4 regions of the Streptomyces sp. NPDC058295 genome follow, and region 2 is predicted to be linked to each of the others. Evidence: riboswitches for the same ligand, from Rfam matches in the RefSeq annotation. Region 2 holds a riboswitch; each other region holds the start of a gene.

Region 1 (6,857 bases), on a different contig from region 2:
GGGATACTCCCGTTGCCGCCGTTGCCGCCGTTGCCGCCGTTGCCGCCGTTGCCGTCGCTGTTTCCGCCGGCTCTGTGTGCGGACGCCGTCATCGCGCAGCACCTCGCAGCGCGCGCCGGGCCCGCAGATAGCCCACCGGCCCGTAGAGCATGCCGCGCCGCTGGAGCCGGGAGAGCCGGGCGGGCCAGGCATGGGTCCGGGCGTCGTGACCGCCGGGCGCGCCGTCCGCCGCGGGCTCCGCCTCCCGGCTCGCCGTCAGCGTCCGCGCGTGGGCGAGCCCCCGGGGCAGCCGGGCCAGGAACGCGGGCAGCAGGCCGGGCCGGTTGACGAGGATCGCCGTGAGGTAGGCGGTGAGGCCGGCGCCGTAGCCGTACGCCTGGGTCTCCAGGTCCCGCCAGGTCTCCCGGTGGTGGTGCCAGACCAGGGCCAGCGGGGTGTAGTGGAGCCGGTGGCCCCCGGCGAGGACCCGGACGAACCCGTAGAGGTCGTCGCCGCCCCGCGCGAGCGTCCCCGCCCCGGTCGCCGGGTCGAAGCCACCGGCCGCCCGCAGCACCTCCGTACGGAAGGCCATGTTGGCGCCGGAGCCGAAGCGGCCCGCGGTGAACGGGAACAGCGGTTCGTCGGCGGGCGGGTCCTGTGGGTCGTACATGCGGGCCGTGAAGCCCTTGGCGAAGCCGCCGTGGCTCTCCAGGAGGACCTGGGCGGGGGTCCGCAGCCGGGCCGGCAGGATCAGGCCGGTGGCGCAGCCGAGGCCCGGGTCGGCGGTGAAGGGTGCGGTGAGTTCCGTGAGCCAGCGCGGGTCCGCCACGACATCGTCGTCGGTGAACGCGATCACCTCGCCGTGGGCCGTCTCGACGCCCTTGTTGTGCGCGACGGCGAGACCGGGCGCCGGTTCGGTGACGTACCGCACGCGCTCGGCGTACTTGCGTTCGACCAGGTCCCGGGTCGCGTTCGTCACGGGCGCGTTGTCGACGACGACGATCTCGAAGTCCGGATGATCCTGGGCGAGCAGCGAGTCGAGGGCGTGCGCGAGCTTCTCCGCGCGCTCACGGGTGGCGACGACGACGCTGGTGAAGGGGACGGTGGCGGGCTGGGCAGTCGTGGCGGTCGGGGCAGCCCCTTCCGTGGGCCCCGCCGAAGGCGGCCCGGGAGCCTGCTCGCGCGTGGCCAGGTCCATGAGGACGGTCTTCGGGTCCGCGCCCTGCGGCACCGACCCGAGCAGCGTCCCGATCGGCCGCCCGCCCCTTCTGACCAGCACGAACACCTCGCCGTGCGTGACGGGCGGACTTCCCGGCCCCGGTCTGAGGACACCCCCGTGGTCCAGCTCCAGCTCGGCGACCTGCACCGGCTCGATGTCCAGGAACCTCTGTATCTCCTGCTGTGCACGTACAGCGCGGTACATGAACCCCCCTTGTCTCACGTCCGTCACGCCCGTCACGTCCGTCAGGCCCGTCGCGTCCGTCAGGCCCGTCGCGCCGGCCGGTCGGTGCCGCCCGTCACGGTCGGCGCAGTCGGCCCGCGCCCTTCAAGGTCCGTGCGGCCGCCGCGGCGAGCCTCGGCCGGCTGCGCACGAAGTGATGCGCCCGGCGGGACGGCTCACGGCTGAGCCAGTAGAGCGCGGAGCCCACCCCCGGACGCGACCACGCCCCCTCGTACACGGGGAGCTCCCCGGTCTTCAGCGAGTCCTTGTACTCGGCCGCGCCCCGCCCCAGGTCGAGCAGGCCGATGCCCTCGGCGGCGGCCGACTCGGCCATCCGCAGATGCAGCACCAGGCCCGGCGAGAACTTCGCCAACTCCGGTTCGTACGCGGGGAACCAGCAGGCAAGGACGGTCGACGACCGCAGTCCGAAGTGGGCGGCGATCGGTTGGTCACCGGCGTAGAGGACGGAGAGCGTGCCGGAGCACTCCGGCGCGCGGGTCTCGGAGAGCGCGTCCACGAGCCGGGTGATCCACTCCTGTGCGAACCGGTCCCGGCGACCGGTCCTGCGGTACTGCGCGGACTTCCACGCCATGAGCGTGCGCAGCGCGGCCGGATCGCGCTCGTCGAACACGAACCGCACCTCCCCGACCTGGCGGCCGAGCCTGCGCTCCTTGGCCAGCGTCGTCTTCAGGAACTTCGGCGACTGGGCGCGCAGCACGGACTCATAGGTCTCGTAACCCTTTTCGACGTCGATGACATAGGACGCGTACTCCTCGGCCGCCTGCGGGACGAACAGCGCCTGCTCCGCCTCCAGGTTGTCGAAGGCGAAGCTCGACAGCCCACACGCCCGCATCAGTTCGTCGGCGTTCAGCCCCAGACCCGGGGCCAGCACCGCGCCCTGCACGTCCGAGACGCCGTACGCGAGGGCCTGGCCCTGTCCGAGCCGGCCCCGCTCGTGGGGCAGGAAGCCGACCGGCTCACGCCCCTCGTAGACCACCGCCACCCGCGAGCGTGGCCGTACCTGGCCCACGGCGTCGGTGAACTCCGGTTCCATGAAGGGGTTTCGCGGCAGCGTCGACTCGGCACGCAGCGCGCGCCACCGCTCCCGCTCCCCCTCGCCGAGGTCCTGCGGCCTCAGCACACGAATACGCCCACTGCTCAACCTGACCCCCCGATCAAGTCCCCCTGGAAACCTGGACGGTACCGGTCCGCCTGGGCATCGCGGTAGGTAGCGTCCCATGTTGTTGCCAACCGGTGCAGAGGCCTTTAACCGTCCGCTACCCGACGATGTGCCAGAAAGCCGTTTCATTGAGTCGGTCGGCAGCCAGGCGTGCGCCAGGCGCACAAGGGGAGTTGGCAGAACCGGACAGGACTTGGACGTCGGCCGGTTCGCGTCGAACCCGGGGGGCCTGGGATCCGTATTCTCTGATCATGGCCGCACCCACCGCATATGCCGCGCGCACCGCGTACTCCCTCATCGCCACCGACCTGGACGGGACGCTGCTCCGCGGCGACGACACCTTCTCCGACCGGTCGCTCGACGCGCTCGCGCGGGTGGCGGCCGCCGGCGCACGCCACCTGGTGGTGACGGGACGGCCCGCGCCCCGGGTGCGCCCGCTGCTCGACCGGCTGCACAGCAGGGGGCTCGCGGTGTGCGGGCAGGGCGCGCAGTTGTACGACGCCGGCGCGGACCGTCTGCTCTGGTCGGTCACCCTGGACCGGGAACTGGCCGAGACCGCGCTCGGCAAGATCGAGGCGGAGGTCGGGCAGTTGTACGCGGCCGTCGACCAGGACGGTGTCGACGGGCTGACGCTCATCGAGCCGGGCTACCGGATGCCGCACCCGACGCTGCCCGCCCTGCGCGTGGGCCGGCGCGACGACCTGTGGTGCGAGCCGATCAGCAAGGTGCTGCTGCGCCATCCGACGCTGTCCGACGACGAGTTGGCGTCGACGGCCCGCTCGGTGGTCGGCTCGCTGGCCACGGTCACCATGTCGGGACCGGGCACGGTCGAACTCCAGCCCTGCGGGATCACCAAGGCGACGGGTCTGGCCCTGGCGGCCGAGCACCTGGGACTGCGGCCCGAGGACACCGTCGCCTTCGGGGACATGCCCAACGACATTCCGATGTTTGACTGGGCGGCCCGGGGCATCGCCATGGCCAACGCGCATCCGGAGCTCAAGGCGGTCGCCGACGAGGTGACGACGTCGAACGAGGACGACGGCGTGGCCGTCGTCCTCGAACGTCTGTTTCCGTAACCGCTACCGGCTACTGGCGGCCGGTTACTGGTCACCGGCTTCCGGCGGCCAGCTACCGGCGACCGGCGACCGGTTGTCGGGCACCGGCGGCCGACACCGGTGGCTGGCACCGGCGGCCGACACCGCTGACCGGTCGGCGGGATGGTCAGTACGCGCCGAACACGTTGTCGATCGAGCCGTAGCGCGCGGCCGCGTAGTTGCAGGCGGCGGTGATGTTCGCGACCGGGTCGTACGAGTCCCACGACGTGCCGTTGACGTGGTAGGCGCGGAAGGTCGGGTCGATGACCTGGAGCAGTCCCTTGGACGGGATGCCCGCGGCCGCGTTGGAGTCCCAGAGGTTGATGGCGTTGGGGTTGCCGGAGGACTCGCGGATGACGTTGCGGTAGATGCCGTTGTACGTCCCCGGGATGCCGTGCTGCCCCATGACCTGGAGGGAGGCGCGGATCCAGCCGTCGAGGTTGTTGGCGTAGCCGAGGCTGGTGGCCGTGGAGACGGCCGGGGTCGCCGCGGAGGCGGTGGTCGCCCCGAGGACGGGGAGAGCGAGCACGGCCGCGCCGGTGGCGGCGACGGCGAGCGTGCGGATGAAACGGTTGCGGCGCGGCTGAGCGGCAGCGGGCATGTCGAATTTCCTCTCCGGCGCCTGCGAGGTGAGCTGTCGGGTTCGGGCGGGAGCTGCCCGGTCGCGTCCTGACGGTCGCGGCTTTACCCCAAGCCGTACGGCCTGTCCGAAACGTCTTGCCTATCCAAGACGTCCGGAAATTCCGTTTCGGCGATTTACCTGGTTCCCCCGCTCCTGCCGAGCGTTATCGATGGGTGTGCGGGCGGCGGCAGGATTCGGCGTTCCGCCCGACAGGCCGGGAACGTATGCGAGAGCACATGTCCGAAACAAGTACCGGATTCACAGATCACCCCTATTGACCTTGGTCTGTGGCCTATGGGGTGCTTGATCCTTTGTGGGTGCAAAGCTTCAACTTGCTTGAGGGGTGCGGAGAATCGGTGAACGGTGAGCTCGAACCGGATCTCCATGGGGAGTGAGCCAACTCACCAGCGTTCACAAGAGCGGCGAATCGGGCATTAGTCCCAACTCATTGTTAAAGCACCGGCAATGGGGGGAGAACGGGAGCGGAGGGGAGTCGCTTCGCCTTGCGTCCGACGCGTCGCGGGGGAAGGGCGAAGGAAACGCGTGATCGTCGTCACGTGGAGAGGGGGCCGGGCGGGCCCGTCGGTCAGACAGGAGCCCCGGTCCGGGACATGAATCCCCGGTTCCCGGAAACTCGCTCCATGTCCGCTCATATGAGCTGATCAAAACCATATCGGGCGTGATCCGATACCGCCTGGCCTGCGGGGGCCTCCCGGGCGAGTCCATTCGAGCCCGCGGGACGTGGGGGCTATCGGTGATCGAAACGTGACCGGATACGCTGACTTGAGTGATGGCAGAGACCTATCGACAAACCGCGTAATCGCCAGTAGACACCAGCAGACAGGAGACCCCTCGTGACCGTCGTCGGGCCGTTCGGGCTGAGCGTGCGGGACCAGGCTCTGGAAGCCGATGTCCAGGCCGGATTGGCGGCTGTCGAGGAAGGCTTGCTCGAGGCCACCAAGAGTGCGGTCCCGTTCATCACGGAGGCCGCCCAGCATCTCGTGCGCGCGGGCGGGAAGCGGTTCCGGCCGCTGCTCGTGGTGCTCGCGTCGCAGTTCGGTGACCCGTACGCGCCGGGTGTGGTGCCCTCGGCCGTCGTGGTGGAGCTGACCCACCTGGCCACGCTGTACCACGACGACGTGATGGACGAGGCGGCCGTGCGCCGCGGGGTGTCCAGCGCGAACAGCCGCTGGGGGAACTCCGTCGCCGTCCTCACGGGTGACTTCCTCTTCGCGCGTGCCTCCCACATCCTGGCCGACCTCGGGCCCGAGGCGGTGCGGGTGCAGGCGGAGGCGTTCGAGCGGCTGGTCACCGGGCAGATCCTGGAGACCGCGGGGCCGACGGACGGGCGGGACCCGGTCGACCACTACCTCGACGTGCTCGGCGGCAAGACCGGCTCGCTGGTGGCGGTGGCCTGCCGTTTCGGGGCGATGATGTCCGGCGCCGACGAGACGGTCGTCGACGTGCTCACGCAGTACGGCGAGCGACTCGGCGTCGCCTTCCAGCTGGCGGACGACGTCCTGGACATCGCCTCCGACTCGCACGAGTCGGGCAAGACGCCGGGGACGGACCTGCGCGAGGGCGTTCCCACGCTGCCCGTGCTGCGCCTGCGGGAGCGGGCGGCGCGGCTGTCGCTGCCCGAGGACATCGCCCTGTGCGAGCTGCTGGACTCCGACCTGACCGACGACGCCCGGCACACCGAGGCGCTGGAGGCGCTCCGGGCCCACCCGGCGCTGGAGCAGGCCCGCCGGGACACCGTGCGGTACGCGAAGGAAGCGCGGTCCGCGTTGGCGCCGCTGCGGGAGTGCGACGCGAAGGCGGCGCTGATGGAACTCTGCGACGCGGTGGTCCACCGGGCGGGCTGACCCCGGGGACCCCTACGGGTCGGATGCCGCCTAGTCACCTTCGTGTCATACCGCAGGCGTATGTGGAGTTGAGCCCTCGGGTTGACGCTTCCCCCTGGCTGATTTGGTCAGATGGGAACCACGGAAAACACCACTCCTCACCGATTCGGGTGAGAATGGCGGCTTGGGGTGGGGACGTTCAGGCGTGAGATGACCAGCCGCCGCCGACGACGGAGGTAAGGCACACATGGCACCGAAGGCATCCGACGACACCACGACCGGCGGGGAGTCGACCGGCGCGGAAGCCGACGACCTGCGCCTCGGACGGCGCAAGGCCGCACGGTACATCGTCCCGGTCACCGTGATCGGTGTGGCGGCGGCGACGATCGGGCTGGTCCCGGCGCTCGCCGACTCCGGCGACCCCGACCTGCCGAAGATCACCGCACAGCAGCTCCTCGACAAGATCGCCGCTTCGGACGTGCAGCAGCTGTCCGGGACGGTGAAGATCAGTACCGACCTCGGGCTGCCCGACCTCGGCGGACTGGAGAGCGGCCTCCTCTCGGGGGCCACCCAGGGCGGCGACGGTTCGTCCGCCGACCCGTCCACCAAGCTCACCGAGCTCGCCGCCGGCACGCACACCCTGCGCGTCGCCGCCGACGGCCCGGACCGGCAGAAGCTCTCGCTGCTGGAGAACGCC
Region 2 (6,857 bases):
AGAAGATGGGGTTCTCGGACGAGGCCCGCAAGGGGTACGAGCAGGGTCACGCCCGCGGCGACGCCTACGCCGCCTACCGGCTCGCGCTGCTCCTCGAGAAGCAGGACAGCGCCGCCGAAGCCACCCTCTGGTACCGCAAGGCCGCCGACCTGGGGCACCCCGCCGCGCGGAAGGCCCTCGCGGAGCGCGGCGAGGACACCGCTACGGTCGGGGAGTGACCGAGCAGCCCGACACAGACCACCAGGACCGCACCACTCCCGAACTCTTCACCTGGGAGTTCGCGACCGACCCCTACCCCGCCTACGCCTGGCTGCGCGAGCACGCGCCCGTGCACCGCACCGTTCTGCCCAGCGGGGTCGAGGCCTGGCTGGTCACCCGGTACGCCGACGCGAAACAGGCCCTCGCCGACCAGCGGCTCTCCAAGAACCCGGCGCACCACGACGAACCGGCGCACGCCAAGGGCAAGACCGGCATCCCCGGTGAGCGCAAGGCCGAGCTGATGACGCATCTGCTCAACATCGACCCGCCGGACCACACCCGGCTGCGACGGCTCGTCAGCAAGGCCTTCACCCCGCGCCGGGTCGCCGAGTTCGCGCCCCGGGTCCAGGAGCTGACGGATCAGCTCATCGACCGGTTCGCCGCCGAGGGGAAGGCCGACCTCATCCACGACTTCGCCTTCCCTCTCCCCATCTACGCGATCTGCGACCTCCTGGGCGTCCCCCGTGAGGACCAGGACGACTTCCGCGACTGGGCGGGGATGATGATCCGGCACGGCGGGGGCCCGCGGGGCGGTGTCGCGCGGTCGGTGAAGAAGATGCGCGGTTATCTGCTGGAGCTCATCCACCGCAAGCGCGCGGAGCTTCCCGCCGATCCGGCTCCCGGCGAGGACCTCATCTCGGGTCTGATCCGCGCCTCGGACCACGGCGAGCACCTCACCGAGAACGAGGCCGCCGCCATGGCCTTCATCCTGCTGTTCGCGGGCTTCGAGACCACCGTCAATCTCATCGGCAACGGCACCTACGCCCTCCTCACCCACCCCGAGCAGCGCGCACGCCTCCAGCTCTCGCTCACCGAGCACGACGGCGACCGCGGCCTCCTCGAGACGGGCGTCGAGGAACTCCTGCGCTACGACGGTCCTGTGGAGCTCGCCACCTGGCGGTTCGCGACCGAGCCGCTGAGCATCGGCGGGCAGGACATCGCGCCGGGCGACCCCGTGCTCGTGGTGCTGGCGGCGGCCGACCGTGACCCGGCGCGCTTCGCGGACCCCGACACCCTCGACCTGTCCCGCCGTGACAACCAGCACCTCGGCTACGGCCATGGCATCCACTACTGCCTGGGAGCCCCGCTGGCCCGGCTGGAGGGCCAGACCGCGCTGGCCACCCTGCTCACCCGGCTGCCCGATCTCCGACTGGCCGTGGAACCGGCCGAGTTGAGGTGGCGCGGCGGGCTCATCATGCGCGGACTGCGGACTTTGCCGGTCGAGTTCACTCCGGTGCATTCCGGCTCATAAGCGATCCACATCTGACCGGATGTCAGCCGGAGTGTGACCGTTCGGCGGAGTAAAGGTGACCAACACTCAAGTCTGTGATCTTCACGTGATCTGCGCGGCATTAACTTGTGACAAGTGATCGTCTGCCGATACGTTCTCTCGTCAGCGCGACGCATCGGTTCCACTCGCCGCGCCGGTCAGTGCTGTCCAGAGAAAGGCCCTTCGCATGCTCTCCGGGAACGGTCGTCACCGTCGCCCCCGCCAGGCCCCGGCCCTCCTTGTCGCGGCCGGAGTGACGGGCTCCGCCATCGCCATCCCGCTGCTCGCCGCCTCCGGCGCGAGTGCGGCGGACGGCACGGTGTGGGACAAGGTGGCGCAGTGCGAGACCGGCGGCTCGTGGAGTGCCGACGAGGGTGGCGGCGAGTACGGCGGCCTGAGTCTCACCCAGAAGGACTGGGAGGCGAACGGCGGCCTCGACTACGCGACCAGCCCCGACCTGGCCAGCCGCAGCCAGCAGATCGCCGTCGCGCAGAAGGTGCTCGCGGCCGAGGGGATCGGCGCTTGGGGCACCTGCGGGCTGACCTCCGGGCTCACCCAGGAGAACGGCGCGCTGAGCGTGGACACCGGCGTGGCGGACGACTCGTCCGACTCGTCCGACTCATCTGGGTCTTCCGGATTGTCCGACCTGTCCAGGGGATTGTCCGGATCCTCGGGCTCCACGGCCGACGACGACTCCTCGGCCGGATCGTCCGACTCGTCCGCTGATTCCTCCGGTTCGCCCTCGGCGTCCGCTTCCTCCCCTTCATCCTCTTCCTCCGCCGCCACGGTCGACTCCGGCACGTCCGGCGGTTCCGGCGGCCGGAGCGACGGCTCGACGGGCGCGAGCTCGCCCACGGCGACCCCGGGTGCGGACGACTCGGACAAATACGTCCAGGACGAAGGTTCTTGGAGTCTCGTCGACACCGGCTCCCTGGGCCCGGGCAAGCACCGCGGCGCCACCGCCGACGAGGCCGCGACCAAGAGCGCGACCGGCACCGGCGTGGACGGCACCGCCCCCGCCTCCGCCGGCCGGCATGCCGCGGCCACCTATGTCGTCCAGGAGGGCGACTCCCTCGCGTCCATCGCCGACTCCCTTGGTCTCGACGGCGGATGGCGCGCCCTCTATGCCGAGAACAGGGGCCTCATCGGTGTCGACCCGAGCAACATCGCCGCCGGTCAGACCCTCGACACAGGGGTGGAATAGGGCGCAAAGCCCAAGAAAAACAGCGGGAGTTCACGTCACGCTTCGCGCCGAATGTCCGGTTTGGTGAAAGTGTGGGATGAGTCTCAGAAGCCCTGATCGTCTTTGAAATTCCGTCGATCGCGTGTCTACGGTCGAGGCCGCTCGGCAACCCGAGCCCCGGCCGTCGCAACGCCGAATCCTGCCAGCGACGAACCGGGAACAGTCGTCGCGTCAAGCGCCGTAGGCAGGAGCGGGGGACCCAAGGTAAGTGCCGCGCCGGTCGGTTGACCGGAACGGCTAGGGGTGAAGCCACACCTCCCACGGAGCAGCGCTCCGACGGGCGAGGAAGTGGCCGGGCAACTCACACGACCCGAACCCGACAGCTCACCTCGCAGGCGTCGGTGAGGGGATCCACCATGCTGTTTTCCGCCAAGGGCAAGCACCGCCGTCCCTCCAAGGCGACCCGCGTCGCCACGCTCGCCGGCGTCACCGGCGTCGCCATCGCCGCCCCGCTGATGGCGGCCGGCAACGCCTCCGCCGCCACCGCCTCCGAGTGGGACACGGTCGCCCAGTGCGAGGCCGGCGGCAACTGGTCCATCAACACCGGCAACGGCTACTACGGCGGTCTGCAGTTCTCGGCGTCCACCTGGGCCGCGTACGGCGGCACCGCCTACGCCTCCACCGCCGACCAGGCCTCCAAGTCCCAGCAGATAGCCATCGGCGAGAAGGTCCTCGCGGGTCAGGGCAAGGGTGCCTGGCCGGTCTGCGGCACCGGCCTGTCCGGCGCCGCCTACAACGGCTCGAGCGCCGCCTCCTCGGGCTCCGGCTCCTCCGGTTCCTCCAGCTCGTCGAACGGCGGCAGCACCAGCAGCCGCTCGACCGACGAGCAGAGCGCCTCCCGCTCGACCGACCGCCCGGCCGCCTCCAAGACGGTCACCACCCCCACCGGCAAGAAGGTCAAGAAGGGTGACGGCGAGTACAAGGTCGTCAAGGGCGACACCCTCAGCTCCATCGCCGAGAAGCACAAGGTCAAGGGTGGCTGGGCGAAGCTGTTCGAGCTGAACAAGGACATCGTCGTCGAGGCCGACCTGATCTACCCGGGCCAGCAGCTGCACCTGAAGTGACGCTCGGCCCGAAGTGACACCGGGCCCGCAGTGACGCTTCGCCCGAAATGACACCTGGCCCCCAGAGAAGCCACAGCACCCTCATATCCGAGGTCGGCACACTGAAGACCTCGTGAGGGTCACCCCCCGTCCCCACGGGCCCCCCGCTCCGGTGCGTGTTCCCCCGTACGCACCGGAGCGGGGTTTCTCTTTGCCCGTTCGTCACTTCCTGTCGGCTTTTCTCGGCCACCCCCTTTGTTCCGGGCGGAAACAATAGGTACCGTCTGTCTGTCCACGGGACGGTCGGTCGGCTGCCGACGGTCCCGGGGCGGTTAGGCTCTAGTCGCAAGGCTCAGCAAGGGCTCATCAAGTCCCCTGGGCCCCGCACAACCAGCGTCACATCCCAAGAAGGAGATGCTCGTGCCGTCCATCGACGTCGTCGTAGCCCGGGAAATCCTGGACTCCCGAGGCAACCCCACGGTCGAGGTCGAGGTCGGCCTCGACGACGGCAGCACGGGTCGTGCCGCCGTTCCGTCCGGTGCCTCCACCGGTGCCTTCGAGGCCATCGAGCTCCGCGACGGTGACCCCAACCGCTACCTCGGCAAGGGTGTCGAGAAGGCCGTCCTCGCGGTCATCGAGCAGATCGGCCCGGAGCTCGTCGGCTACGACGCCACCGAGCAGCGCCTGATCGACCAGGCCATGTTCGACCTGGACGCCACCGACAACAAGGCCTCGCTCGGCGCCAACGCCATCCTCGGCGTCTCGCTCGCCGTCGCGCACGCCGCCTCCGAGGCCAGCGACCTGCCGCTGTTCCGCTACCTGGGCGGCCCCAACGCGCACCTGCTGCCGGTGCCGATGATGAACATCCTGAACGGCGGCTCGCACGCCGACTCCAACGTGGACATCCAGGAGTTCATGATCGCCCCGATCGGCGCGGAGTCCTTCTCCGAGGCCCTGCGCTGGGGTGCCGAGGTCTACCACACCCTCAAGAAGGTGCTGAAGACCAAGGGCCTGTCCACCGGCCTCGGCGACGAGGGCGGCTTCGCCCCGAACCTGGAGTCCAACCGCGCCGCGCTCGACCTCATCATCGAGGCCATCAAGCAGGCCGGTTACGTCCCCGGCGAGCAGATCGCGCTCGCGCTCGACGTCGCCGCGTCCGAGTTCTACAAGGACGGCAAGTACGAGTTCGAGGGCAAGTCCCGCTCGGCCGCCGAGATGACCGAGTACTACGAGGAGCTCGTCTCCGCGTACCCGCTCGTCTCCATCGAGGACCCGCTGTACGAGGACGACTGGGCCGGCTGGAAGGTCATCACCGACAAGCTGGGCGACAAGGTCCAGATCGTCGGCGACGACCTCTTCGTCACCAACCCGGAGCGTCTGGCCCGCGGCATCGAGGAGGGCTCCGCCAACGCCCTGCTCGTCAAGGTCAACCAGATCGGTTCGCTGACCGAGACCCTGGACGCCGTCGAGATGGCCCAGCGCAACGGCTTCAAGTGCATGATGTCCCACCGCTCCGGCGAGACCGAGGACGTCACCATCGCCGACCTCGCGGTCGCGGTGAACTGCGGCCAGATCAAGACCGGCGCCCCGGCCCGCTCGGACCGCGTCGCCAAGTACAACCAGCTGCTGCGCATCGAGGAGATCCTCGACGACGCCGCGGTCTACGCCGGCCGCAGCGCCTTCCCGCGCTTCAAGGGCTGAGCAAGGTCTGATCAAGGGCTGACGCCGCCGACCCCAACCGGGGCAAGGCTCCGCCAGTCGTACGTACGTCCCCGTACCGGTCCCGTACCGTGTGCGGGGACGTACGCACGTGTGAGACGGGAGGCGGGAAGCAGTGGCCGTGAAGGACCGGGACCGTTTCTCCACCGCGACCAGGATCAAGCTGCTCGGCGAGCAGACCGCGGCCCGGGTCTACCGCTCCCAGACCAAGCGCCAGGCCCGCCGCTCCCGGCTCACCGGCCGTGCCGCGCTCCTCGCGCTCGTGCTCTGCACGCTGATCGTGGCCCTGGCCTACCCGATGCGCCAGTACGTCTCCCAGCGCGCCGAGATCGCCGATCTGGAGCGCGAGAAGCGGCAGGCCAGCGAACGCGTCGAGCAGCTGCGCGACCTCAAGGCGCGCTGGCAGGACGACGCCTACGCCGAGCAGCAGATCCGGCAGCGGCTGCACTACGTGCTGCCGGGGGAGACCGGGTTCGTCGTGATCGACCCGGACGCGGCCAGGCAGTCCCGCGCCGACCTCGGGTCGGCCGACCGCCCCTGGTACTCGAACGTCTGGGACGGCGTCGACAAGTCCGACGCCTCGGACCAGTGAACAGCCGACCAGTGAACGACCGACCGGTGAACTGAGACCGGTGAACCGACCGGTGGTCAGAACCGGTTGCCGGAACCGATAGAAAGACAGGCATGGAAACGCCCCCGCCGACCACCCCGCGCACCGAGCCCACCGACGCGGACGTCGAGGCCTTCAAGCAGCAGCTCGGACGGCCGCCGCGCGGTCTGCGCGCGATCGCGCACCGCTGCCCGTGCGGTGAGCCGGACGTCGTGGAGACGGCCCCCCGCCTGCCCGACGGCACGCCCTTCCCGACGCTGTACTACCTGACGTGCCCGAAGGCCAACTCGGCCATCGGCACGCTCGAGGCGAACGGCGTGATGAAGGAGATGACGGAGCGGCTCCAGGCCGACCCGGAGCTGGCCGCCTCCTACCGTGCCGCGCACGAGGACTACGTCCGGCGCCGGGACGAGATCGAGGAACTGAAGAACTTCCCGAGCGCGGGCGGCATGCCGGACCGGGTGAAGTGCCTGCACGTGCTCGTCGCGCACTCCCTGGCGGCCGGCCCGGGTGTGAACCCCCTCGGCGACGAGGCCCTGGAGATGCTCCCGCAGTGGTGGCGCAAGGGCACGTGTGTGGTGCCGGCCGCGCGGGACGACGCGAAGGCGGCCGCCCGGTGACCCGGGTCGCCGCCGTCGACTGCGGTACGAACTCGATCCGCCTCCTCGTCGCCGACGCCGACCCGGAGACCGGCGAGCTGGTCGACCTGGACCG
Region 3 (6,857 bases), on a different contig from region 2:
CTCCAGCCGGGAGACCGCGTAGGTCAGCCGGCTGCGGGTGATCTTCAGCCGCTCCGCGAGGTCGGTCATCCGCAGCCGCCGCTCGGGGATGTCGGAGAGGTTGGCGAGGATGGAGTAGTACAGGTGGGGCATGCCGGCGTCCTGCTGGAGCTGCCGGTCGATCGCGTCCTCGAGGAGGAGGTAGCCGGCAACGTACGCGCGCCAGGCGCGTTGCTCCTCGGGGGTGAGCCAGCGAGTCGTCATGCCCCCAGTGTAAGTTTGTTTCAAACTTGAACCAAGCCCTGCCCGTCATCCCAGGGAGAGCCGCGCCGATGCCGTACCCGTACGTCCTGCTGTCCGCCGCCGTCTCCCTCGACGGCTATCTGGACGACACCACGCCCGAGCGCCTGCTCCTCTCCAGCCGCGCCGACTTCGACCGCGTCGACGAGGTGCGGGCCTCCGTCGACGCCATCCTCATCGGCGCCGGCACGATCCGCGCCGACAACCCCCGGCTCCTCGTGAACTCCCCCGAGCGCCGCGCCGCCCGGGTGGCCGCCGGACTGCCGCCGTACCCCCTCAAGGTCACCGTCAGCGGCTCCGGCGACCTCGACCCGGCGGCGAACTTCTGGCACACGGGCGGCGAGAAGGTCGTGTACACGACGGAGAAGGGCGCCGAGCGGGTGCGCGCGCTGGGCATCGCCGCGGACGCCGTCCCGCTCGGCCCCGAACTGGACTGGCGCCGCCTCCTCGAACACCTCCACGACGTGCGCGGCGTACGGCGGCTCATGGTCGAGGGCGGCGGAACGATCCACACCCAGCTGCTCCGGCAGGGCCTCGCCGACGAACTCCAGCTCGTCCTCGCCCCGCTCTTCGTGGGCGATCCGGCCGCGCCCCGCCTGTTCGGGCCGGGCGGCTACCAGGGCGGACGCCTGCGTCTGGTGGAGACCCGGCGCATCGAGGACGTCGTCCTGAACCGCTACGAGCCCACCGCCCCCGGTGCCGGACCGCTGCCCGCCGCCGCCGACCGGCACTGGCTGGCCCTCGCCTGCGCACTCGCCGCAGACTGCCCGCCGTCGGAGACCGCCTTCAGCGTCGGCGCGGTGATCGTGGCCGCCGACGGCACGGAACTGGCGCGCGGTCACTCCCGCGAGGCCGGCGACCCGGTCGTGCACGCCGAGGAGGCCGCCCTCGCGAAGCTCGACCCCGCCGACCCCCGGCTGCCCACCGCCACCGTCTACAGCAGCCTCGAACCGTGCGCCCGCCGCTCCTCCCGCCCGGCCCCCTGCGCCCGCCTCATCCTCGACGCGGGGGTGCGCAGGGTGGTCACGGCCTGGCGCGAGCCGGACACCTTCGTCACCGAGGCGGACGGCACCGGTCTGCTGACGGCCCGGGGCGTCGACGTCCTCGTCTTCCCGGAGTACGAGGAGCGGGCGAAGCAGCCGAACCGCCACCTCCTCTGAGGCCACCGAGGCCCCGCGGATCAACCGATGTGCTTTCTGTCCCGCTGATGGCGTACAGTTGTGTTCATCGCCGCGGGGTGGAGCAGCTCGGTAGCTCGCTGGGCTCATAACCCAGAGGTCGCAGGTTCAAATCCTGTCCCCGCTACTGATGAACCGAAGGCCGGAATCCGAAAGGGTTCCGGCCTTCGGCGTTTCCGTCGACGTTTCGCCGACCGCTTAGAGGACCTGCTTCCTCACTCTTGGTGACCGGCCGACCGCCCTGCGCATAACGACTGAGTCACCATCAAAACTCCTGTGACTGATGAAGCGTTTCCGGGGCATGTCGAGGCGCGGTCAACTCGCCCGTTTTTCACCGCTGGTAGCCCAAAAGTCCAGGCCAGAAATGTTGTTGATCAAGAGGAACAGCTTGGAAACCCACCCCCGGGTCTATTAACGTTCGATAACGCAGCGCGGTCGTCCCAGCCGGCACCAGAGTCGGCTCCGTGCGGCACGTGCCGAATCCCGCAAGGGAACCGGGGAACCACCACCATGGGGTGAATCACGCGGAAGCCGTCGTGAACTCGCAGAGTCCACGACCGGTATACGCGCGTAGGAGACCTTCCCGCTCCGAACCCGTCAGCTAACCCGGTAGGCGACGGAAGGAAAGGAGTGCGCCCGCGTGGCGTCCAACCCGCCTGCCCCCGAGGCCCCGTACGCGCCCAGCCAGCGGTCCACCGAGACCTTCGGCTACGGCGACTACCGCACCGACGAGGGACCTTGGGAGGAGTGGAACCCCACCGCGGAGTCCACTCGCCCGGTACGCGGCAAGCACCGCGTCGCCAAGCAGCGCGGCGGCGGATTCGCCCGCAGCTCCACCGTTCTCGGCGTCGGCGTCATAGCCGCCGTCAGCGCGGGTGGCATGGCCAGTGCCAACACCGGCAAGGCCCCGGTCTCCATCTCGATGCCGGACCTGCCCAACGTGGGCTCGCTCATCACCGACGACGAGCCCGCCCCGGAAGCCGCGCCGGCCCTCGCCAGCTTCGGCTCCGAGACCGCCGTGGACACCGAGGAGAGCACCTCCGACGCCGGCGAGGCGCTGCGCAGCCGGATCATGGCGCAGGCCGAGTCGCAGCAGTCCCAGGTCGAGGTCAAGGCCCTCGCCGCGGCCGCCAAGGCCGAGTCCGACGCCGCCGCCAAGGCCGAGAAGGAGGCGGAGGCCAAGGCCGCCGCCGCGAAGAAGAAGGCCGCCGAGGAAGCAGCCGCCAAGGCCGAGGCCGCGCGCCTGGCCGAACTGGCCAAGCAGTACACGCTGCCGACCTCCTCGTACACCATCACCTCGACCTTCGGTCAGGCCGGTTCGCTCTGGTCCTCCGGCTACCACACGGGTCTCGACTTCGCCGCGCCGACGGGCACGCTCATCAAGGCCGTCCACAGCGGCACCATCACCGAGGCCGGCTGGGCCGGTTCCTACGGCTACCGCACCATCCTGACCCTGGACGACGGCACCGAGCTGTGGTTCTGCCACCAGTCGTCGATCAGCGTCAGTGTCGGCCAGAAGGTCGCCACCGGTGATGTGATCGGCCGGGTGGGCGCGACCGGGAACGTGACCGGGGCCCACCTCCACCTCGAGGTCCACCCCGGCGGCAGCGCCGACGGCATCGACCCGGCGGCCTGGCTGCGCGGCAAGGGCCTCAACCCCTGAGCCGTCTCCCTTGAGCCGTTCGTCCTGAGCCGTTCCTCCGGACACGTTGATCCACCCCGCAGCCCTGACGCCCTCCGCGTCGGGGCTGCCGGTGTGTGCCGGTCATGCGTGCTGTTCACACGTTCTTCGCGTCACGCCCGGAATGGGCGGGCCGTCGATGCCCGTTGAGACAGAACATGACTTCTCTTCGCAAGCTCGGCTCCTCCGACCTCGAGGTCTTCCCGCTCTCCCTCGGCGGCAACGTCTTCGGCTGGACCGCCGACGAGACGGCCTCCTTCGCCGTGCTCGACGCCTACGCGGCCGCGGGCGGCAACTTCGTCGACACCGCCGACTCCTACTCGGCGTGGATCGAGGGCAACAGCGGTGGTGAGTCCGAGACCATCATCGGCAGGTGGCTGCAGGCCCGGGGCAACCGCGACGACGTCGTGATCGCCACCAAGGTGAGCCAGCACCCCGAGTTCCCCGGCCTGTCCGCCGACAACATCAAGGCCGCCGCCGACGCCTCGCTCCGCCGTCTGGGCACCGACCACATCGACCTCTACTACACGCACTTCGACAAGCCCGAGGTGCCCGTCGAGGAGATCCTCGGCGCGCTCGACGAACTGGTGCGGGCGGGCAAGGTGCGGCACATCGCCGCCTCCAACATCACGCCCGAGCGCCTCCAGGAGTCCCTGGAGTTCTCCGACCGCGAGGGCCTGGCCCGGTACGTCGCCCTCCAGCCCCACTACAACCTGGTCTCCCGCGACACCTACGAGGGCGGTCTCCAGGGCCTCGCCGCCCGCTTCGGCCTCGCCGCCGTCCCGTACTTCGCCCTCGCCGCCGGCTTCCTCACCGGCAAGTACCGGCCCGGTACGACCGTGGAGAGCGCCCGCGCGGCCGGCGCCGCCAAGCACCTCGACACGGAGCGGGGCCGGAACGTCCTCACCGCCCTGGACGAGATCGCCCAGGCCCACGACACCCGGATCCCCACGGTCGCCCTGGCGTGGCTCGCCGCGCAGCCCACGGTGGCCGCGCCGATCGCCTCCGCGCGGACGGTCGAGCAGCTGCCGGCGCTGCTGGGGGTGGCGCAGCTGGAACTGACGGCACAGGAGATCATCCGGCTGACCCGCGCCTCGGCCTGACCCGACCCGGGCCCCGGCCCTGCCTGCCCCGGCCTACCGGTGCGGGTGGGGAGCGGGATACGGTCCCGCCGGATACCCGGGTCCGGGTCCGTGCGTGGGGCCGTGTCCGGGGCCGGGGACGTGTGCCGCGGGGTACCCGGACCCATAGCCGTACCCGTACCCGTACGACGGTGCCGCCGGACTGCCGTACACCGGAGCCGTGGGATGGCCGAATCCGGCGCCGTGGCCCTGGCCCTGGGCCTGGTCCTGGCCGTGGGCCGGACCCTGGCCGTACCCGTACGCCCCGTAGACCGGCCAGGGCGGCGCGGCCACCCGTACCGGCGGGGCCGTCATCCGGGCGGCGTGGTCCAGCGCGGGCCGGGCGACGTCCGTCCGCCGCCACAGTTCGTTGAGCAACTCCCGCTCGCGTACGAGGAAGTCCGCGCCGGCCCGCCCCCGTCGGCCGCGGTGCCGCAGGAACGCGAGGGACGTCGCGTACGCCTCGTACCGCGCGACCTCCCGCGCGGCCGGCCTGCCGAGGTGCCGGCCGGCGTACTCCCGGGCCAGTCGCCGGGCCCGCATCGAGCCGAGCGCGTAAGGCTCGGCCGGGGTGAGCCAGCCGGCGGCCGCGTAGGCGGGCAGCTCCTCGCGTACGGTGCGCAGCTCGCGTTGCCGCGTCCACACCACCAGCCAGGTCAGCAGCCCGAACGCGGGAACCATGATCGCCGCGTACACCGCGAAGAACCCGAACTCGCCGAACGACGAGGAGCCGTTCCACAGGGCGTGCATGCCCATCGCGAGGAGCAGCCCGCCCAGCGGGACCAGCACCCGCCGCAGGTGCTGGCGGTCCCCGGAGAGCGCGGCGACGCCGAAGCCGATGCCGGTCAGGACGGTGAACAGGGGGTGCGCGAACGGCGACATGACGACGCGGACGAAGAAGGTCGCGGCGGTGACCGAGGCGATGCCGGTGTCGCCCGTGAGCTGGTCGGTGCCGAAGGCGGTGCCGAGGTAGAGGATGTTCTCGGTGAAGGCGAAGCCGGTGGCGGTGACCCCGGCTATGACCACGCCGTCGACGATCCCGGTGAAGTCCCGCCTGCGGAAGAGGAACAGCAGCAGGACGGCGGCGGCCTTCGCGGACTCCTCGACGATCGGCGCTATGACGGTCGCCCCGAGGGTGTCCGCGCTGGACGGGTCGGCGGTCGCGGTGGCTATCCATCTGGTCGCGAAACTGTTGGCGATGATGGCTATCAGCGCTGCCGCGCACGCGCCCCAGGCGAAGGCGAAGACCAGGTTCCGCCAGGGTCCCGGCTCCACCCGGTCCAGCCATCGGAAGGCGGCGACCAGCAGCGGCACGGGCAGCACGGCGAGCCCGAGCCCGACCAGGAACCCTTCCGTACCGGTCTGTTCGCGCACCAGCGCGAGGATGACCAGGCCCGACAGCGTGAGCAGGGTGATCAGCGCCCCGTACCGCACCCTCCCCCAAGTTCTCGGCCGCGCTCGGCCCCGGCGGGACCCCCACCGCTGCCACCAGTGAGCGTGCCGGAGCACACCGTCCTCGGGTGCGCCGCCGGGATGCGGCGGACAGGGCGGAAACGGAGGACTGATGGCCACGGCATCGACCCTAACGAGGGAGAGGACTGTGGTGGAGGGGGAGGCCGGTCGGCGATCCTTTGGTCGATCTTGTTGATCGGCCCCTTGGGGGGTCAGCGATTCCCGGGCCGGACGCGATGCTGTACGCGACGGAAGAGCAGATCGTTCACGACGTGACCCTTGTCCAGTCCCTGTCCCTCGAAACGGGTCAGCGGCCGGAACTCGGGCCGGGGCGCGAACCCGCCGTCGGCCCGGGTGTTCTCGAAGTGGGGGTGCGCGGTGAGTACCTCGAGCATCTGCTCGGCGTACGGCTCCCAGTCCGTGGCGCAGTGCACGGTCGCGCCCGGCTTCAGCCGCGTCGCGGCCAGGTCGAGGAACTCGGGCTGGATCAGGCGCCGCTTGTGGTGGCGCTTCTTCGGCCAGGGGTCGGGGAAGTAGACGCGCAGTCCGTCGAGCGAGTCCGCCGGCAGCATCTCGCGCAGCAGGATGATCGCGTCCCCGTTGGCCACCCGGACGTTGGTCAGCCCGGTGCGGTCCGCGAGGTTGAGCAGATTCCCCTGGCCGGGGGTGTGCACGTCCACCGCGAGGATGCCGGTGTCCGGGTCGGCGGCCGCCATCTGCGCGGTCGCCTCACCCATGCCGAAGCCGATCTCCAGCACGACGGGACGGTCGTCGCCGAACAGCTCGGCGAGGTCGACGGCGTGCCCGTCGATGTCGAGCCCCCACTGGGCCCACAGCCGCTGCAACGCGTCCGCCTGCCCGGCCGTCACCCGGCTGCGCCGGGGCTGGAAGCTCCGGATCCGCCGCTCGAAGTGCGACCCGGCGGGATCGGCCTTGGGCCCGTCGGGGAACCTGGGTTCTCCCTTGGCCCGGGTGTGCCGAACGGACTCGCCCGGGTGGTGCTCGCCACCGGGAAAGGGCTGGGGGGCTTCGGGGGTGCTCACGGAATCAGACACAGTGGTGTCGATTTTACGGGTCGGCTCCCGGTGCCTGCCGCGCCCGCGAGCCCGGCACCCGACCGCCGCCTCTGCGGGCGCGGTACCCCGC
Region 4 (6,857 bases), on a different contig from region 2:
GCGCCATGGCGAGACCGCCGAGTTCCACGTGCACGACGAGCACCGGTTTGGCGGGAGCGGCCGCCGCGGCCGACCGCAGGGCCTCCGCGAGTGCCGCGTCCCCGGGGGACCTCTCGCCGATCGCCGGGATCGCCGTCACGACCACCGCGTCGCACGTCTCGTCGGCCAGCGCCCGGGCCAGCGCCGCGTGGAAGTCCTGGGCCGACGCCTCGGTCGTCAGGTCCAGCGGCGGCAGCGGACGCAGCCCCTCCGAGAGACAGGCGTCGTACGTCAGCAGGCCCAGCGACTCGGAGTTGCCGAGAATCGCCACCCGCGGGCCCGTCGGCAGCGGCTGACGGGCGAGCAGCAGGCCCGCGTCGACCAGTTCGGTGATGGTGTCCACGCGGATCACGCCGGCCTGCCGCAGCAGCGCCGACACCGTCGCGTGGGGCAGGCGGGTCGCCCGTACGGCGTGCCCCTGTGGCGCGGAACCGGCGCCCTGGACCACGACCAGGGGCTTGGCCGCCGCCGTGCGCCGCGCGAGGCGGGTGAACTTGCGCGGGTTGCCGATGGATTCCAGGTACATGAGGGCGACGTCGGTGTCGGGGTCGTCGTACCAGTACTGAAGGACGTCGTTGCCCGAGACGTCCGCGCGGTTGCCGGAGGAGACGAAGGTCGACACACCGGTGACGCCGGTGACGCCGCCGCCACGCCGGTGGAGGCGGGACAGCAGCGCGATGCCGATGGCGCCGGACTGGGCGAACAGGCCGATGCGGCCGGGTCTCGGCATCTCCGGGGCCAGCGAGGCGTTCAGCCGCACCTCCGGGGAGGTGTTGATGACTCCGAAGGCGTTGGGGCCGATGATCCGCATGCCGTACGCGCGTGCGTGCCGGACGAGTTCGCGCTGGCGCTCCCGCCCGTCGGGGCCGCTCTCGGCGTAGCCGGCGGAGAGGACCACGAGTCCCTGCACGCCGTGCTCGCCGCACTCGATGACGGCCTCGGGGACCTGCTCCGCCGGGACGGCGACGACCGCGAGGTCGACGGGCGCCGCTATGTCGCGCACCGAGCGGTGGGCGGGCACCCCGTCCAGTTCCTTCAGGTCCTCGGGGAAGGCCTTGTTCACGGCGTACAGCCGCCCGGTGAAGCCCGCCTCGCGGAGGTTGCCGAGGACGCTTCGGCCGACGCCGCCGGGGCTGCGGCCGGTGCCGACGACGGCCACGGAACCGGGCGCCAGCAGCCGCCCCACGGAGTGCGCCTCGGCGCGCTGTTCCCGCGCGCGCTGCACGGCGACGGAGCGCTCGGTGGGTTCGAGGCCGAACTCCAGGCGTACGACGCCGTCCTCGAAGCTGCGCTTCTGGGTGTAACCCGCGTCCGTGAACACCTTGATCATCTTGTTGTTGGCGGGGAGCACCTCGGCCGCGAAGCGGCGGATGTCCCGCTCGCGCGCCACGGCCGCGATGTGCTCGAGCAGCGCGGAGGCGACGCCCCTGCCCTGGTGGGCGTCCTGGACGAGGAACGCGACCTCGGCCTCATCGGCCGGCGCCGAGGCCGCCATGCCGTCGGCACCAATGCGGTCATAGCGTACGGTGGCGATGAACTCGCCGCCGACCGTGGCCGCGAGTCCCACCCGGTCCACAAAGTCGTGGTGCGTGAAGCGGTGGACGTCCTTGTCGGACAGGCGCGGGTAGGGCGCGAAGAAGCGGTAGTACTTCGACTCGTCCGAAACCTGCTCGTAGAAGCTGACCAGGCGCTCGGCGTCATCGACGGTGATGGGGCGGATGCGCGCGGTGCCGCCGTCGCGCAGCACCACGTCGGCCTCCCAGTGGGCGGGGTACTCGTGCCGGTCCGACGCGCTCTGCATGGGGCCCAGAGTACGGCTCGCGTACGACAACGGCGCGAGTCAGTCTGTGGAGGACGTTCGTCGGATCGAGGCCGCGATCCGACGACCACGTCGGGAGGGGACACGCGACCCCTCCCTCACACGCTTCACGTGTGGAACACTGGTCTAGACAACCTGAACACTGAAGGGCAGCATCACATGGCTGAGCGCCGCGTCAACGTCGGCTGGGCCGAGGGCCTTCACGCCCGCCCCGCTTCCATCTTCGTCCGGGCCGCCACGGCCGCAGGTATCCCGGTGACGATCGCCAAGGCTGACGGCAACCCCGTCAACGCGGCCTCCATGCTGGCCGTTCTCGGCCTGGGCGCCCAGGGCGGCGAGGAGATCGTCCTCGCCTCCGAGGCCGACGGCGCGGACGCCGCCCTCGACCGTCTGGCGAAGCTGGTCGCCGAGGGGCTCGAGGAGCTCCCCGAGACCGTCTGAGCGGGTGGCCCCCTACGCGCCTGAGCCGCCGCCGCTCTCGCGGATGCGGTTGCGCGTCGTCGGGGGTGCTCCATTGACGGTGGCGGTGTTCGGCACTTCGAAGGTGTCGTCCCGCTAAACCCCGAAGGGCTCGTCCGAATTATCGGGCGAGCCCTTCGCATTTCCCTTTACGGGCAGCAGAAATAATCCCCCGCGAATTATCCCCTCTTTGTATACGGCCCTCGTGTTAATGCCGCAGACCCGTCATGTTTACGGGAGGTTGCGAAGTCCTCACACGGTCGGCGCGCTCGGGGCCGCCGGAAAAGCGCAGCCGGTGCGCGGTCGTCGCGCGCTCGGTGTGCAGCGCCGTGATCGCCCGCGCGCGCTCGCCGTCGCCGCGCGCCACCGCGTCCACGATCGCGCCGTGCTCCGCCCAGGACTCCACGGGGTTGGCCGGGACCTCCACCGCGTACATCCAGGCGATCTTGTGGCGCAGCTGGGTGAGCATCGACGTCAGGGCATGGCTTCCGGAGGACTGGGCGAGCGTCTCGTGGAACCAGCCCCCCAGGGAGCGCAGATCCTCGCTGTTGCCCCGCCTGGCCCGCTCCTGGCCCAGCCGGACGAGCCCGCGCAGCACCTTCAGATGGGCCTCGGTGCGCCGCTGGGCGGCCCGGGAGGCACCGAGCGGCTCCAGGAGCATGCGCATCTCCAGCAGGTCCGCGGCCTCCTGCTCGGTCGGCTCCGCGACGCACGCGCCCGCGTGCCGCCGCGTGACCACGAAACCCTCGGCCTCCAGCGTGCGCAGCGCCTCTCTGACGGGGACGCGGGAAACGCCGTAGCGGCGGGCGAGGAGTTCCTCGGTGAGGCGGCTGCCGCGCTCGTAGACACCCGCGACGATGTCGTCCCGAATGGCCGTGCACACCGAGTGCGCCGGAATACGCATGACGGACCTCCGCCTTAATCCCCGTGAAACGTCGACGATTGACGTGTGTTCCGTGACTCTATTGCAATGAGCGGGGATTTCCGATGGCGGGCCGGAATCCAGGGATATTTTTTGGACAGCGGGGCCTCGAAAACGGCGAATGCCCCGGCCGGGAGGGCCGGGGCAAGACGATCTGTCGCAGTGGGTCGTCAGACGTTCACGCCGTGCGTGCGGAGGTAGGCGACCGGGTCCATGTCCGAGCCGTACTCCGCGGTGGTGCGGGCCTCGAAGTGGAGATGCGCGCCGGTGACGTTGCCGGTGGCGCCGGACAGGCCGATCCGCTCGCCCGGGGTGACCGTCTGGCCCACCGACACCGCGAGGGACGACAGGTGGCCGTACTGGGTGTACGTCCCGTCGTTCATCTTGATGACGATCTGGTTGCCGTAGGACCCGCCCCAGCCGGCCTCGACCACGGTGCCGGAGCCCACCGCGTGCACGGAGGTACCGCTCGCGGCGTGGAAGTCGATACCGGTGTGGCTGCCGGAGGACCACAGCGAACTGCTGGCCTGGTAACCGGTGGAGACGTAGGAACCGGTGATCGGCAGCACGAAGGTGTTGAGGCGCTTGCGCTCGGCCTCGCGGGCGGCACGCACACGTGCCTCGCGCTCCTCCACGGCCTTCTTGGCGGCGGCCTGCCGGGCGGCCTCCTCGAAGGCCGCGTGCTTCTGCACGGCGACCTGGTCGTCGATCTGCTCGGCGACGGACTCGCCGGCGGTGACGACGGGGATCAGCCCGGTCTGCTCGGGGGTGGGCTCGGCGGCGAAGGCCGCCGGGGTGGAGGCGACGGTGGCCATGACACCGGTGGTGGTGAGCGCCGCGATGCCCGCCGCGCGGACGCTGCTGCGCTGCATCCGGCTGGGCCGACGGTGCTTCCCGGTGGCGCAGGTGAACGCCATGAAGTTGGGGGTGTCCTTTCCTTCCCTCTCGCCTACCGGGTTAGCTGACGGGTTCGGAGCAGGAAGGTCTCCTACGGACCCCCTCGCGTTCACGCGCGGGCGTCCGATTCACCCCAGGGACTTCACAAGTGGGTCCCCGGCTCCCCTGGCTCGCGCCGTACGGGGACTCGGCGATGACTGTCCGGTGCCGCGGCTGCGGCGCACTGCCTGACGAACAGCCCGGATGACGCTAAGCGGCGCGGGTTTCAATCCTCAAACGGATCCCGGTTTTTGTAGCGCATCCCACAGGGCAGACAGGCAACCTCCGCATCAATTCGGACATACGGAGGCCCTGGTGACGCTTTCGTCGACCAGGGCCCCCGCACGCGCGTGCCGTTGCCGGGACCTACTCCGCGGACACGACCTTGACCTCGCCGATGCCGAGGGCCTCGACCGGCTCCTTGATCTGGGCCGCGTCACCGACGAGGACGGTCACCAGGCGGTCCACCGGGAAGGCGTTCACTGCCGCCGCGGTGGCCTCCACCGTGCCGGTCGCGGCGAGCTGCTGGTACAGCGTGGCCTGGAAGTCGTCGGGCAGGTGCTGCTCGACCTGGTCCGCCAGCGTGCCGGCGACGGCCGCGGCGGTCTCGAACTTCAGCGGCGCCACACCGACCAGGTTCTGCACGGCGACGTCACGCTCGGCGTCGGTCAGCCCCTCGGCGGCGAGGGTGCGCAGCACCTTCCACAGGTCGTCCAGCGCGGGACCGGTGTTCGGCGTGTCGATCGAGCCGCTGATGGCGAGCATCGCGGCGCCAGAGCCGTCCGGGGCGGACCGCAGGACCTGCCCGAACGCGCGGACGCCGTAGGTGTAGCCCTTTTCCTCGCGCAGGACACGGTCCAGCCGGGAGGTGAGGGTGCCACCGAGGCAGTACGTGCCGAGCACCTGCGCGGGCCACACACGGTCGTGCCGGTCGGCGCCGATCCGGCCGATCAGCAACTGCGTCTGGACGGCGCCCGGACGGTCCACGATGACGACCCGGCCGGCGTCGTCGGCGATCACCGGCGGCACGGGCCGCGGCTGGGCCGAGGAGCCCGTCCAGGCACCCAGGGTGTCGCCGAGGAGCGCCTCCAGGTCGACACCGGTGAGGTCGCCGACGACCACGGCGGTGGCCGTGGCGGGACGGACGTGCTTCTCGTAGAAGGCGCGCACGGCGGCGGCGTCGATCTTCTCGACCGTCTCCGCGGTGCCCTGGCGCGGCCGCGACATCCGCGCGGTGGCCGGGAACAGCTCCTTGGAGAGCTCCTTGGCGGCGCGCCGGGAGGGATTGGCCAGCTCGTGCGGGATCTCGTCCAGACGGTTGCGGACGAGGCGCTCGACCTCACTGTCGGCGAACGCGGGGGCCCTGAGGGCGTCGGCGAGCAGACCGAGGCCCTTGGGCAGGCGCGAGGCCGGCACTTCGAGGCTCAGCCGGACACCGGGGTGATCCGCGTGCGCGTCCAGGGTGGCGCCGCAGCGCTCCAGTTCGGCGGCGAACTCCTCGGCGGAGTGCTTGTCGGTGCCCTCGGAGAAGGCCCGCGCCATGATCGTGGCGACGCCGTCGAGGTCGGCCGGTTCGGCGTCCAGGGGCGCGTCGAGGAGGATCTCGACGGCGACCACCTGCTGGCCGGGACGGTGGCAGTGCAGCACGGTCAGGCCGTTGGCCAGCGCGGTGCGCTCGGGCGCCGGGAACGCCCACGGCTTGGCCTCGCCCGCCCGGGGCTGGGGGTGGAAGTCCATCGTGGCGAGCTCGGTCACCGGGCCGCCTCCTCGTTCTCGTCCTGGTCGGCGGGGGCTTCGGCGGCGGTCGGCTCGTAGACGAGCACCGCGCGGTTGTCGGGGCGCAGGCGGGCCTTGGCGATCTCCTGCACCTCCTCCGGCGTCACGTCCAGCACGCGCTGGACGGCGTTGAGGGCGAGCTGCGGGTCACCGAACAGCACGGCGAACCGGCACAGTTCGTCGGCGCGGCCGGCGACCGTGCCGAGCCGGTCGAGCCACTCGCGCTCCAACTGCGCCTGGGCGCGTTCCATTTCCTCGGCCGTGGGGCCCTCCTCGGCGAACCGGGCGAGCTCCTCGTCGATGGCGGCCTCGATGACGGGCACCTCGACGTCACCGGACGTCTTCACGTCCAGCCAGCCCAGGGAGGGCGCTCCGGCGAGCCGCAGCAGCCCGAAGCCGGCCGCGACGGCCGTACGGTCGCGGCGCACCAGCCGGTTGTAGAGGCGGGAGGACTCGCCGCCGCCGAGGACGGTGAGCGCCAGGTCGACGGCGTCGCACGCACGCGTGCCGTCCTCGGGCAGCCGGTAGGCGGCCATCAGCGCGCGGGCCGGCACCTCCTCCTCGACGATCTCGCGCAGCTGCTCACCGATGACGTCGGGCAGCCCGCCGTCCCGGGGCGCGGGCTTGCCGTCGTGGCCGGGGATGGAGCCGAAGTACTTCTCGACCCAGGCGAGGGTCTGCTCCGGGTCGATGTCACCGACCACGGAGAGGACCGCGTTGTTGGGCGCGTAGTACGTGCGGAAGAACGCGCGCGCGTCCTCCAGGGTCGCCGCGTCCAGGTCGGCCATCGAGCCGATCGGCGTGTGGTGGTACGGGTGGCCGTCCGGGTAGGCGAGAGCGGTCAGCTTCTCGAAGGCCGTGCCGTAGGGGACGTTGTCGTAGCGCTGACGGCGCTCGTTCTTGACG

What was found. A riboswitch is a leader RNA that binds a small molecule or an ion and turns the genes downstream of it on or off. The one in region 2 is predicted to bind cyclic di-AMP.
Positions count from the first base shown of each region.
Region 1: it holds a riboswitch for cyclic di-AMP, as region 2 does, so the genes downstream of both, ACFVYS_RS07495 (transglycosylase SLT domain-containing protein) here and ACFVYS_RS24605 (transglycosylase family protein) in region 2, are expected to answer to the same signal.
Region 3: it holds a riboswitch for cyclic di-AMP, as region 2 does, so the genes downstream of both, ACFVYS_RS40995 (M23 family metallopeptidase) here and ACFVYS_RS24605 (transglycosylase family protein) in region 2, are expected to answer to the same signal.
Region 4: it holds a riboswitch for cyclic di-AMP, as region 2 does, so the genes downstream of both, ACFVYS_RS06195 (M23 family metallopeptidase) here and ACFVYS_RS24605 (transglycosylase family protein) in region 2, are expected to answer to the same signal.

Region 1 covers NZ_JBHVYO010000005.1:164,334-171,190, forward strand. Annotated here, with positions in the region: gene ACFVYS_RS07480 (glycosyltransferase) at 89-1,402, opposite strand; gene ACFVYS_RS07485 (GNAT family N-acetyltransferase) at 1,497-2,561, opposite strand; gene ACFVYS_RS07490 (HAD family hydrolase) at 2,852-3,676, shown strand; gene ACFVYS_RS07495 (transglycosylase SLT domain-containing protein) at 3,822-4,295, opposite strand; cyclic di-AMP (ydaO/yuaA leader) riboswitch at 4,299-4,526, opposite strand; gene ACFVYS_RS07500 (polyprenyl synthetase family protein) at 5,171-6,181, shown strand; gene ACFVYS_RS07505 (outer membrane lipoprotein carrier protein LolA) at 6,408-6,857, shown strand, end outside.
Region 2 covers NZ_JBHVYO010000023.1:99,559-106,415, reverse strand. Annotated here, with positions in the region: gene ACFVYS_RS24620 (hypothetical protein) at 1-218, shown strand, start outside; gene ACFVYS_RS24615 (cytochrome P450) at 215-1,510, shown strand; gene ACFVYS_RS24610 (transglycosylase family protein) at 1,716-2,732, shown strand; cyclic di-AMP (ydaO/yuaA leader) riboswitch at 2,938-3,124, shown strand; gene ACFVYS_RS24605 (transglycosylase family protein) at 3,128-3,835, shown strand; gene eno (phosphopyruvate hydratase) at 4,229-5,515, shown strand; gene ACFVYS_RS24595 (septum formation initiator family protein) at 5,649-6,125, shown strand; gene ACFVYS_RS24590 (DUF501 domain-containing protein) at 6,218-6,763, shown strand; gene ACFVYS_RS24585 (exopolyphosphatase) at 6,760-6,857, shown strand, end outside.
Region 3 covers NZ_JBHVYO010000074.1:5,306-12,162, forward strand. Annotated here, with positions in the region: gene ACFVYS_RS40980 (MarR family winged helix-turn-helix transcriptional regulator) at 1-243, opposite strand, end outside; gene ACFVYS_RS40985 (dihydrofolate reductase family protein) at 312-1,439, shown strand; tRNA gene ACFVYS_RS40990 (tRNA-Met) at 1,511-1,584, shown strand; cyclic di-AMP (ydaO/yuaA leader) riboswitch at 1,922-2,090, shown strand; gene ACFVYS_RS40995 (M23 family metallopeptidase) at 2,098-3,120, shown strand; gene ACFVYS_RS41000 (aldo/keto reductase) at 3,297-4,241, shown strand; gene ACFVYS_RS41005 (PrsW family intramembrane metalloprotease) at 4,275-5,831, opposite strand; gene trmB (tRNA (guanosine(46)-N7)-methyltransferase TrmB) at 5,924-6,766, opposite strand.
Region 4 covers NZ_JBHVYO010000004.1:156,964-163,820, forward strand. Annotated here, with positions in the region: gene ACFVYS_RS06180 (GNAT family N-acetyltransferase) at 1-1,840, opposite strand, end outside; gene ACFVYS_RS06185 (HPr family phosphocarrier protein) at 2,018-2,299, shown strand; gene ACFVYS_RS06190 (GntR family transcriptional regulator) at 2,526-3,221, opposite strand; gene ACFVYS_RS06195 (M23 family metallopeptidase) at 3,410-4,156, opposite strand; cyclic di-AMP (ydaO/yuaA leader) riboswitch at 4,171-4,339, opposite strand; gene ACFVYS_RS06200 (M16 family metallopeptidase) at 4,542-5,930, opposite strand; gene ACFVYS_RS06205 (pitrilysin family protein) at 5,927-6,857, opposite strand, start outside.